DNA from 2 places in the Peribacillus sp. B65 genome. Region 2 is predicted to be linked to the other one. Evidence: riboswitches for the same ligand, from Rfam matches in the RefSeq annotation. Region 2 holds a riboswitch; the other holds the start of a gene.

Region 1 (4,440 bases), 1.8 Mb from region 2:
ATCAGCATTCACTAATCGATCAAATGGCTAGGAATTTTACGAACTTTGAAGAATTGCTTAATGGTTTAAAAAGCCAGACCCAATCCGACAAATGATCCGGTACATCAAAAAAAGCCGCAGGGACGTTATTCCCTGCGGCTTCCTTATACCAAATCACTGTTCAATCAATTTTCCAAGGTTGGCCATTTCAATTGCACTAACGGCCGCTTCATAACCTTTGTTACCTGATTTTGTTCCTGCACGTTCAATCGCTTGTTCAATATTTTCAGTTGTCAGCAAACCGAAGATAACCGGTACACCCGTTTCCAAGGAAACGGAAGCCATGCCTTTAGCCGCTTCATTACAGACATAATCATAATGTGAAGTGGCACCCCTGATTACCGTTCCAAGACCGATTACCGCATCATATTTACCTGTATTCACAAGTTTTTTTGCAATTAACGGTAGTTCAAAAGCACCCGGGACCCAAGCGATGTCAACATCATTCTCATCAACGCCATGACGCTTAAGGCCATCCAATGCCCCTCCTAAAAGCTTGCTTGTGATAAACTCATTAAATCTTCCTACCACGATACCGACTTTCAATCCTGATCCGATTAATTGTGCTTCAATAGTTTTCCCCATGTCCAATTCCTCCTAATTTTAAAAAACAATATAATTTTTTGTTCTGTAAGATGTAATTACTTAAATCCTCAAGCTTTCGGGATGTTCAGTTCAAGCTCCTGGTTCCCGATAGTATCATTTTGTTGAAGATACCGAATCAAATCGGCTATCGTAATGAACTTCAGGTTGAATTTATCAGCGATGACTTCTAAATCGGATACCCGGGCCATCGATCCATCTTCATTCATGATTTCACAAATGACACCAGCTGGAGCGGCACCGCATAACTTCGCCAAGTCCACCGATGCCTCTGTATGTCCCGCCCTCCTTAATACGCCGCCTTCTTTTGCGACTATCGGAAAAGTGTGACCAGGCCTTTGGAAATCTTCAGCGACCGAATCTTCATTAAGAAGCTCAAGGATGGTCAAGGACCTTTCAAAAGCACTGATTCCTGTAGAGGTGCTTTTATGATCGACACTTACCGTAAAAGCAGTGCCATGATGATCGGTATTTTCTCCAACCATAGGATGCAGTTTCAATTTCGCTGCCAGTTCTTCAGTGATGGTTGTACATATCAAACCACGTCCATGAGTCGCCATGAAATTGATCGCTTCCGGTGTCGCCTTTTCGGCCAGCACTACAAAATCCCCTTCATTTTCACGGTCTTCATCATCGGATACGATTACTACCTTGCCTGCCTTCAAATCTTCTATCGCTTCTTCTATTGTATGGAACATCATTACACCGCCCTTTTATTAGAATCCATGCTCTGCCAAAAACTCTAAATTAAGTCCTGGTTTTGGATTGCCATTTTTCATTTGATGTATTATATATTTCCCTATCATGTCGTTTTCGATGTTAACGATATCGCCAGCCGCTTTTTGTCCCAATATGGTGTCCTGATGAGTCAATGGAATCAGTGATACAGTCAATAGGTTCCTTTCGATCCCAAATATCGTCAAGCTCGTTCCATCAATGGCCACGGATCCTTTTGGAATGCAAAAGGCACTGAGCCCCTCTTCCAATTGGATTACATAATAAACGGCATTTTCTTTCCGTTCTTTTTTGATGATCGTTCCGGTTCCGTCGATATGACCTGAAACAAAATGACCGCCAAACCTTCCCTGTGCACTCATGGCTCGTTCAAGATTCACAGGTGATCCCAATTTCAATGTCCGTATCGAGGAAGCTTTGACCGTTTCCGGCATCACGTCGACCGTAAACAAACTTTTAGTGAAGGACGTTACCGTTAAGCAGACCCCGTTTACTGAAATACTATCCCCCAGATGAACATCTTCAAGGATTTTTTCAGAACGAATCGATAACTCCATACTGCTTTTTCCTTTGTTCATGGAATGAACGGTACCGATATCCTCAATGATTCCCGTAAACATGTTTTTCCCCCTTTTATAAAATATAAAAAACCCCTTAGGATGACCTAAGGAGTTAGCAGGAGAAATGAGTGAAAAAATTGTATACCTAAAAAGCCTAACATTTTCATTTTTGAAAAATTAGGCGTACGTATACACTTGGGTTCCACACGTCCTTCTCCCATCCAGACTTTACTGTCGGCTTTGGAATCTCACCAAATCCTGCCTTTAACAGGCTCGCGGGCTTAGAATTTCTTCATCACCGCCGGTTGGGATTTTCACCCGACCCCGAAGGACTAAAATAATATGAATCTTTGAATATTTTATCACCATAAAGTGAAGATGTAAAATTTCTAACCTTAAATGGTTCAATTGTTACAGAAACTTCCTCTCTTTATGGAAAAACGACCTCCAAAGTCCCCGATGTGCTCCAAAGAGGTTAATCAGGCTAAATATGTGGAATAGGGTTAGAGGATCACTATTCATATAAGGAGGAAGCCTATGCTTATTTCCATCATCAACTTGATCTTCTATCTGTTCGTCGTCACGATGAATTTTTTAGCTAATTACCTGCCATTGAACGGCCAGACATCAGGAGAGATTTCCGATAAACTTGATGTCCTTTTCACTCCTGCAGGATATGTATTTTCCATATGGGGCTTGATCTATTTCCTGCTCGCCATCTGGGTATTCAGGCAGTTTTTAAGCAAACACCAAAACAGCCCTGCTTATAAGGCATCCTTCCCTTGGTTCGCTTTAAGCTGTGTCTTGAATGGCGCTTGGCTTTTGGCTTGGCACTATGAGCACTTTTTGTTATCCGTATTCATTATCATTGCTCTTTTGGCTACTTTAATGGTCATTTATACTAACGTAAAAAAAGTGAAGCATGAGCCTTTCGACCTATTTCCGTTTTCCGTTTATACAGGCTGGGTAAGTGTTGCAACGATCGCTGACATTTCTTATTACCTCACGTATATCAAATGGGACGGTTTTGGGGTTTCCAGTTCAACATGGACGATCGTCCTGCTGATTGCAGCAACAATCCTGGCTTTTGTCTTTGCAGGTAAAAACCGGGATTGGTGCTATCCTCTCGTATTCGTTTGGGCGTTCATAGGCATCGGGATACGAAATAGCTCCGCCTATCCGGTAATTACGGACATTTCTTATATCCTGGCTGTCATCACTTTTATCGTATCCATCACCATCTTCATTAAAAGCAGAAGGAATATGGTAGCCTAAAATGCTTGCTGAAGATCTTGCCAGACATCCTGCCAAGCTTCTAGGCCAACTGAGATACGGACCAACTGGTCACTGATGCCCATTTGTTTCCGTGAATCTTCAGGAACGGCAGAGTGCGTCATGGTAGCGGGATGCTGGATCAATGTTTCGGCATCCCCAAGACTTACGGCAATTTTGATTAGTTTCAATTTATTTAGGAATTCCTGTGCATCCTGTTTTGTGCCATGCAATTCGAAAGAGATAAGGCCGCCGCCATGTTTCATCTGTTTTTGCATTATATAATGATCCGGTGAAGCTTCATCACCTGGATAATATACCTTTTTCACTTTTGGATGTTTCTTAAGTTCATGAAAGATTTCCATTGCATTGGCCGAATGACGGTCCATCCTGACAGGCAAGGTCTTTAACCCCCGCAATAGTAACCAGGCATCGAAAGGTGAAATGATTCCACCGATATCCTTCTGTGTAGTCCCTGCTACCTGATTCATGAATTCCTTCTTACCTACGACAAGTCCTGCAACGACATCCCCATGCCCGCAAAGATATTTAGTAGCGCTATGAAGGACGATATCACAGCCATACTCAAGCGGTCTCTGTAGATATGGCGTCGAAAACGTATTATCCACTACGACAGTCACATTATGTTCCTTCGCAACTTTCACCACCATCTGTAAATCAATCATTTTCATCGTCGGATTGATCGGGGTTTCTACATAGATGCAGTTCGTTTCCGGCCGAATCATTTTCCTTACCTGTTCTTCTGTATCCATCTCACAAAAATCATGAGTGATGCGGTATTTATTTTTCATAAGCTGCAGAAGGCCAAATGTACAACCATATAACCCCTGTGAGCATAGGATGTGGTCATCTGTTTTCGTTAACGCAAAAAGCACAGCTGAAACGGCGGCCATGCCTGAACCGAAAGCAAGGCCAGCTTCCCCGCCTTCCAAAGCGGCAATCTTTTCTTCAAGCACATGTACCGTTGGATTTCCAAGTCGTGAATATATATATCCATCTTCCATACCGGCGAAACGCCTCTCCCCTTGCTCGGCATTTTCGAAAGTGAATGTTGAGGTTTGAAATAAGGGTGTTGCCAAGCTTCCTAAATGCTTCTTCGAGTCATATCCTTCATGGATGACTGCCGTTTCAAACTTTTTATACTTTCCTGTCATACCGTCTCCTCCTAACCTATGTCTATTGCTATCATATGTCAAAAACCTATATAAAG
Region 2 (4,440 bases):
CTCACCTATTTTCGCAAGTACAAGTCTTATTTGGAAAAAGCTTATCTCTTTATTATCGACCATCTGCTTGATTGCTTTAAGCTTTTTTGTTCCAAGTTCCTTAATAGCTTCAGCAATTTTCCTCTCATCCTCGATATTCACATAATCTGAAATCGGAAAACTCTTGTCCGATAAGACAATTTCTACGAGGTGATCTTCGATGGTGTTGACTTTCAATCTGCGGATTTCAGCAATTTCACCCAGACTTTTCCCTTCATGGATGTATCGTAAAGTAGCCTGTGTAGATTGTGTCAAATGAGGATTCCCACTACTTTTCCAATCATTTGTTAATGTGGACAAGAGAGGGTAATCCTTTCCCGTTTCCATTTCAGCAAGCATTTGATGCAATGAATCAAGGAATGTAAAGCGGACATACTCTTCTTCTACATCCTTCCTTTTTGCAATCTGTTCAAACGTAAGTCCAATCCTGTTTATCCCGGTTATTTTCAAAATGAATATGTCTCGTTTCATATCACTTTGACTTTCTAAAAGGGATATCAGTTCATCATATAGATGTTGGGCAATCAATGCTCGATCCTGACGATTGGCATGTAAAAATTCCTTTACGAAGAATTGGATTTTGGGATTTCTTTGTATCGGATAAAAACGTCTTTCATTGTGGACAATATGGGATATGGTTTGAATGAGTAAGTTTAACCTTCCCCAGAAAACCGGGGTGATATTGTGATATTTCCAACCATTAATATACGCCGGAAAAGGATTATTTTTAAAGTAATCGACTAACATTCCTTCACCTTGCATACTAATTTCATATGCATCTGGTTTATCCGTTAATTTAATCAAGTCATGCTTAAGTAAATGTTCAATGTTTTGATTTAATTGCTGACGGGTAAATCGAGGTATTGTCCCAAAAATATCCGTTAGCCCGAATAAATGGGCATCCTGGATTGTTTGTGACGATTTCTTCCCCTGCAGCATATGGTATATAGCATAAATGGAGCGTTCGCCTTGAAATTTTTTTATCGCATATAGAATGATGGCCTGTAGATAATTATTCATGGGACTCACATCCTTGTTTCATTTAACCAATAAACCCATTGTAACAAATAACTGCAAAAATCGCCGTTATTATTGATGAATACAAGGAAAATTATGTGACTAAATGACGAATCATGGAAAGAACCAAGTTAAGTATTTCGATGTTTTCCGTTGACATTGTGCTACATGATAGTTATTATCAATACAATTTCTATTGAAAAGTTTGGCATTCGGTCTTACAATAAGAAAGAGATAATAATCTGAAATAAAAAGATTATCAGTTGTCAATCAACTTAGGAGGGGTTATATTCATGGCTAAATTTACTATTGTGGATAAAGAAACATGCATAGCTTGTGGAGCTTGCGGAGCAGCGGCACCAGATATATATGATTACGATGACGAAGGGATTGCATTTGTTACCCTTGACGATAACGAGGGAATCGTTGAAATTCCTGATGTACTTATAGATGACATGATGGATGCATTTGAAGGATGCCCAACGGATTCTATTAAAGTTGCTGACGAGGCATTTGACGGAGATGCACTTAAATTCGAATAACGTACAAGCCATTTTCAATCGAAAATGGCTTTTTTTTGCCATCTCCCCATCCCAAAATGAAACAGGCATAAAAAAACAACCGAATACGAATATCCGGTTGTTTTTTATTTCTATCGTTAATGCCATTAAGCATTTTTATATAATGTTTGTTTATTGATCCATGTCTGTAATTTAATGAACAGCAACATGAATACGGATGTGATGAGTACGCCTTTTATCACATTGAAAGGCAAGATTGCCGTCGTAACGAGCTTTCTTGACTCGGGTGCCGACATTGCATCCCATCCCATAAAGAAGGTATAAGCCGGTAAGAAGACATAATAGTTTAAAACACTCATGAATACTGCCATGGAAACTGTTCCCGCAAGTAAAGCGAATGTCATCCCTTTTTTTGAATTGATTTTCTGAAATACATAATAAGTCGGCAAGACAAACAGTATTCCGGCTATGAAGTTAGCGATATGCCCCACAGGTACAGCAGTCAAGGTCCCTGTCATGACTAAATCCAATAGGTTCTTAATGAACTCGACTAGAATTCCAGCCATCGGTCCGAAAATTAATGCCGCCATCAGTGCTGGTATGTCGCTAAAATCAACATTGAGAAAAGGCGGGAATCCCGGAAACGGGAAATTTAAAAGCATCAATAAATAAGAAATGCTTCCCATCATGGCAAGTGTGACCGTTTTTTTCACTTTGTTCTTTTTCATAGGTCTCTCTCCTTCTTTTTCCGATCTACCTGAAAAAGAGGTTAGGGTTCCATATGTTGATGTTCAATAAAAAAACCTTTAATTCCAATAGAATTAAAGGGATAAATTAAAGGTTACATCAAACAAACGTTCAGCAAATAACTGTTGAAACGCACTCAGGAACCTCCATCTTCTCCCATCCAGACTATACTGTCGGCTTTGGAATCGCACCAAATCCTGCCTTGTAAGGCTCGCGGGCTTAGAAGAAGAAACTCTTCATCACCGCCGGTGGGGAATTGCGCCCCGCCCCGAAGATAGATCTATAAAATTTTTTTATACTTCCCATTATATCTGAATTACTTGTTTTTTGATAGCACTTTTTTTCTCAGTTGATTCATTCAGGATGAATATCGATCATCACAGTGAATGGCTTAAAATAAATAGTGGATACACAAAATGAAAATTCGAAATAATGAAAATTATTTTTTATACTATTCAATCCTTGATGAAGCCATTTATATCGCGACATTAAACAGATGATCAGAAGATCACCATTCTATTAAGCGCTTACATCCGGTTAAGCCAAATTGACATATTCAGCATTTCAATTGTAAAATTAACTGAAATTTAAGATAATTTTTTCCTAGGAAGGTGTTAAGTCGTGTATCGGATTTTAGTAGCAGACGCCATTAAACCAGAAGGACTCGGACCGCTATCTGAGGCATCCAATATTCATCTCATTCAAAAGACCGTAGAGGAAGCTGCAAACGAACTTGATCAGATTGATGCAATTCTTGTAAGAAGTGCTACGAAGGTTTCAGAGGATTTAATGAACCGTATGCCGCAGCTAAAAATTATAGCACGCGCTGGTGTCGGTGTAGATAACATAGATATCCCCTCGGCGACAAAACGCGGGATTGTCGTGGTTAATGCACCTGACGGCAACACCATTTCAACAGCTGAACATACATTCGCCATGATGGCTTCATTAATGCGCCACATTCCGCAAGCTTATGCTTCACTGAAGAATGGGGAGTGGAAACGTTCTTCATATACGGGTACTGAACTTCGTGGTAAAACATTAGGAATAGTTGGCTTTGGACGTATCGGAGGGGAAATTGCCAAACGCGCTAAGGTATTCGGCATGGATGTCATTGTCTATGATCCGTTCCTTACTGTCGATCGTGCAAAGAAAATGTCCGTAACTGCCCTGCCGTTAGATGAATTGCTTCCTAAAGCAGACATCATTACTGTTCATACACCACTTACGAATGAAACTAGAGGATTAATCAATAAAGAAAAACTGCTTACCTGTAAAAAAGGGGTTTATGTACTTAACTGCGCCCGGGGCGGTATTCTGGACGAAGATGATTTATATGAAATGTTAGTTCAAGGACATGTCGCAGGGGCGGCACTGGACGTTTTCGTCGAAGAACCTCCAATTGGCCATAAACTGCTTGAACTGGATAGCGTCATTGCTACACCTCATCTGGGTGCTTCAACTAAAGAAGCCCAATTAAATGTTGCCGTACAGGTTGCCCAGGAGGTATTGACCTATTTCGAAGGAAATCCAGTCTCAAGTTCGATCAACCTGCCAGCCATATCTAAAGAAGTGTTTGAAAAGGTACAGCCATTCTATCAACTTGTCCAGCAAATGGGATCCATTGTTTCTCAGTGCATGAATGAAGGAATTCAGGAAATCTCCGTTACGTATGCCGGAGAATCATTGGATTTCGATACAGCGATTCTTACAAAAAGTCTAATCTCCGGCTTTTTCAGATCAAGAGTCGATGCATCTGTAAATGAAGTGAATGCCTTGTTGATCGCAAAAGAGCGTGGCATAACCGTTGGTGAAAAAATCTCTACGGACTCTTTAGGTTACTCGAATTTGATCAGCCTTAAAGTAAAAGGTGACCACCGTGAATTAACAATCAGTGGGACCTATATCGAAAATTACGGTTCTCGAATTGTAAGTTTGAATGGTTTCAAAATCGACTTTCATCCAGAACCGAATTTACTTTATATCCAGCATACCGATAAACCTGGTGTAATCGGTAACGTAGGTAAGGTCCTGGGTGATCACGGAGTGAATATCGCCACCATGCAGGTTGGCCGTAAAGAAGCTGGCGGGGAAGCCATCATGGTTTTGAGCTTTG

Evidence for each region. A riboswitch is a leader RNA that binds a small molecule or an ion and turns the genes downstream of it on or off. The one in region 2 is predicted to bind FMN.
Region 1: linked by a shared signal. The riboswitch ahead of ribE (riboflavin synthase) and the one ahead of ACSR9O_RS09470 (ECF transporter S component) in region 2 are both predicted to bind FMN.

Annotation. Positions count from the first base shown of each region.
Region 1 covers NZ_CP195840.1:3,765,812-3,770,251, forward strand. Annotated here, with positions in the region: gene ribH (6,7-dimethyl-8-ribityllumazine synthase) at 154-624, opposite strand; partial or broken gene ribB (3,4-dihydroxy-2-butanone-4-phosphate synthase) at 702-1,340, opposite strand; gene ribE (riboflavin synthase) at 1,359-1,997, opposite strand; FMN riboswitch at 2,143-2,273, opposite strand; gene ACSR9O_RS18400 (TspO/MBR family protein) at 2,475-3,212, shown strand; gene megL (methionine gamma-lyase) at 3,209-4,384, opposite strand.
Region 2 covers NZ_CP195840.1:1,916,806-1,921,245, reverse strand. Annotated here, with positions in the region: gene ACSR9O_RS09480 (YpbB family protein) at 1-1,059, opposite strand, end outside; gene ACSR9O_RS09475 (ferredoxin) at 1,350-1,598, shown strand; gene ACSR9O_RS09470 (ECF transporter S component) at 1,724-2,305, opposite strand; FMN riboswitch at 2,469-2,604, opposite strand; gene serA (phosphoglycerate dehydrogenase) at 2,946-4,440, shown strand, end outside.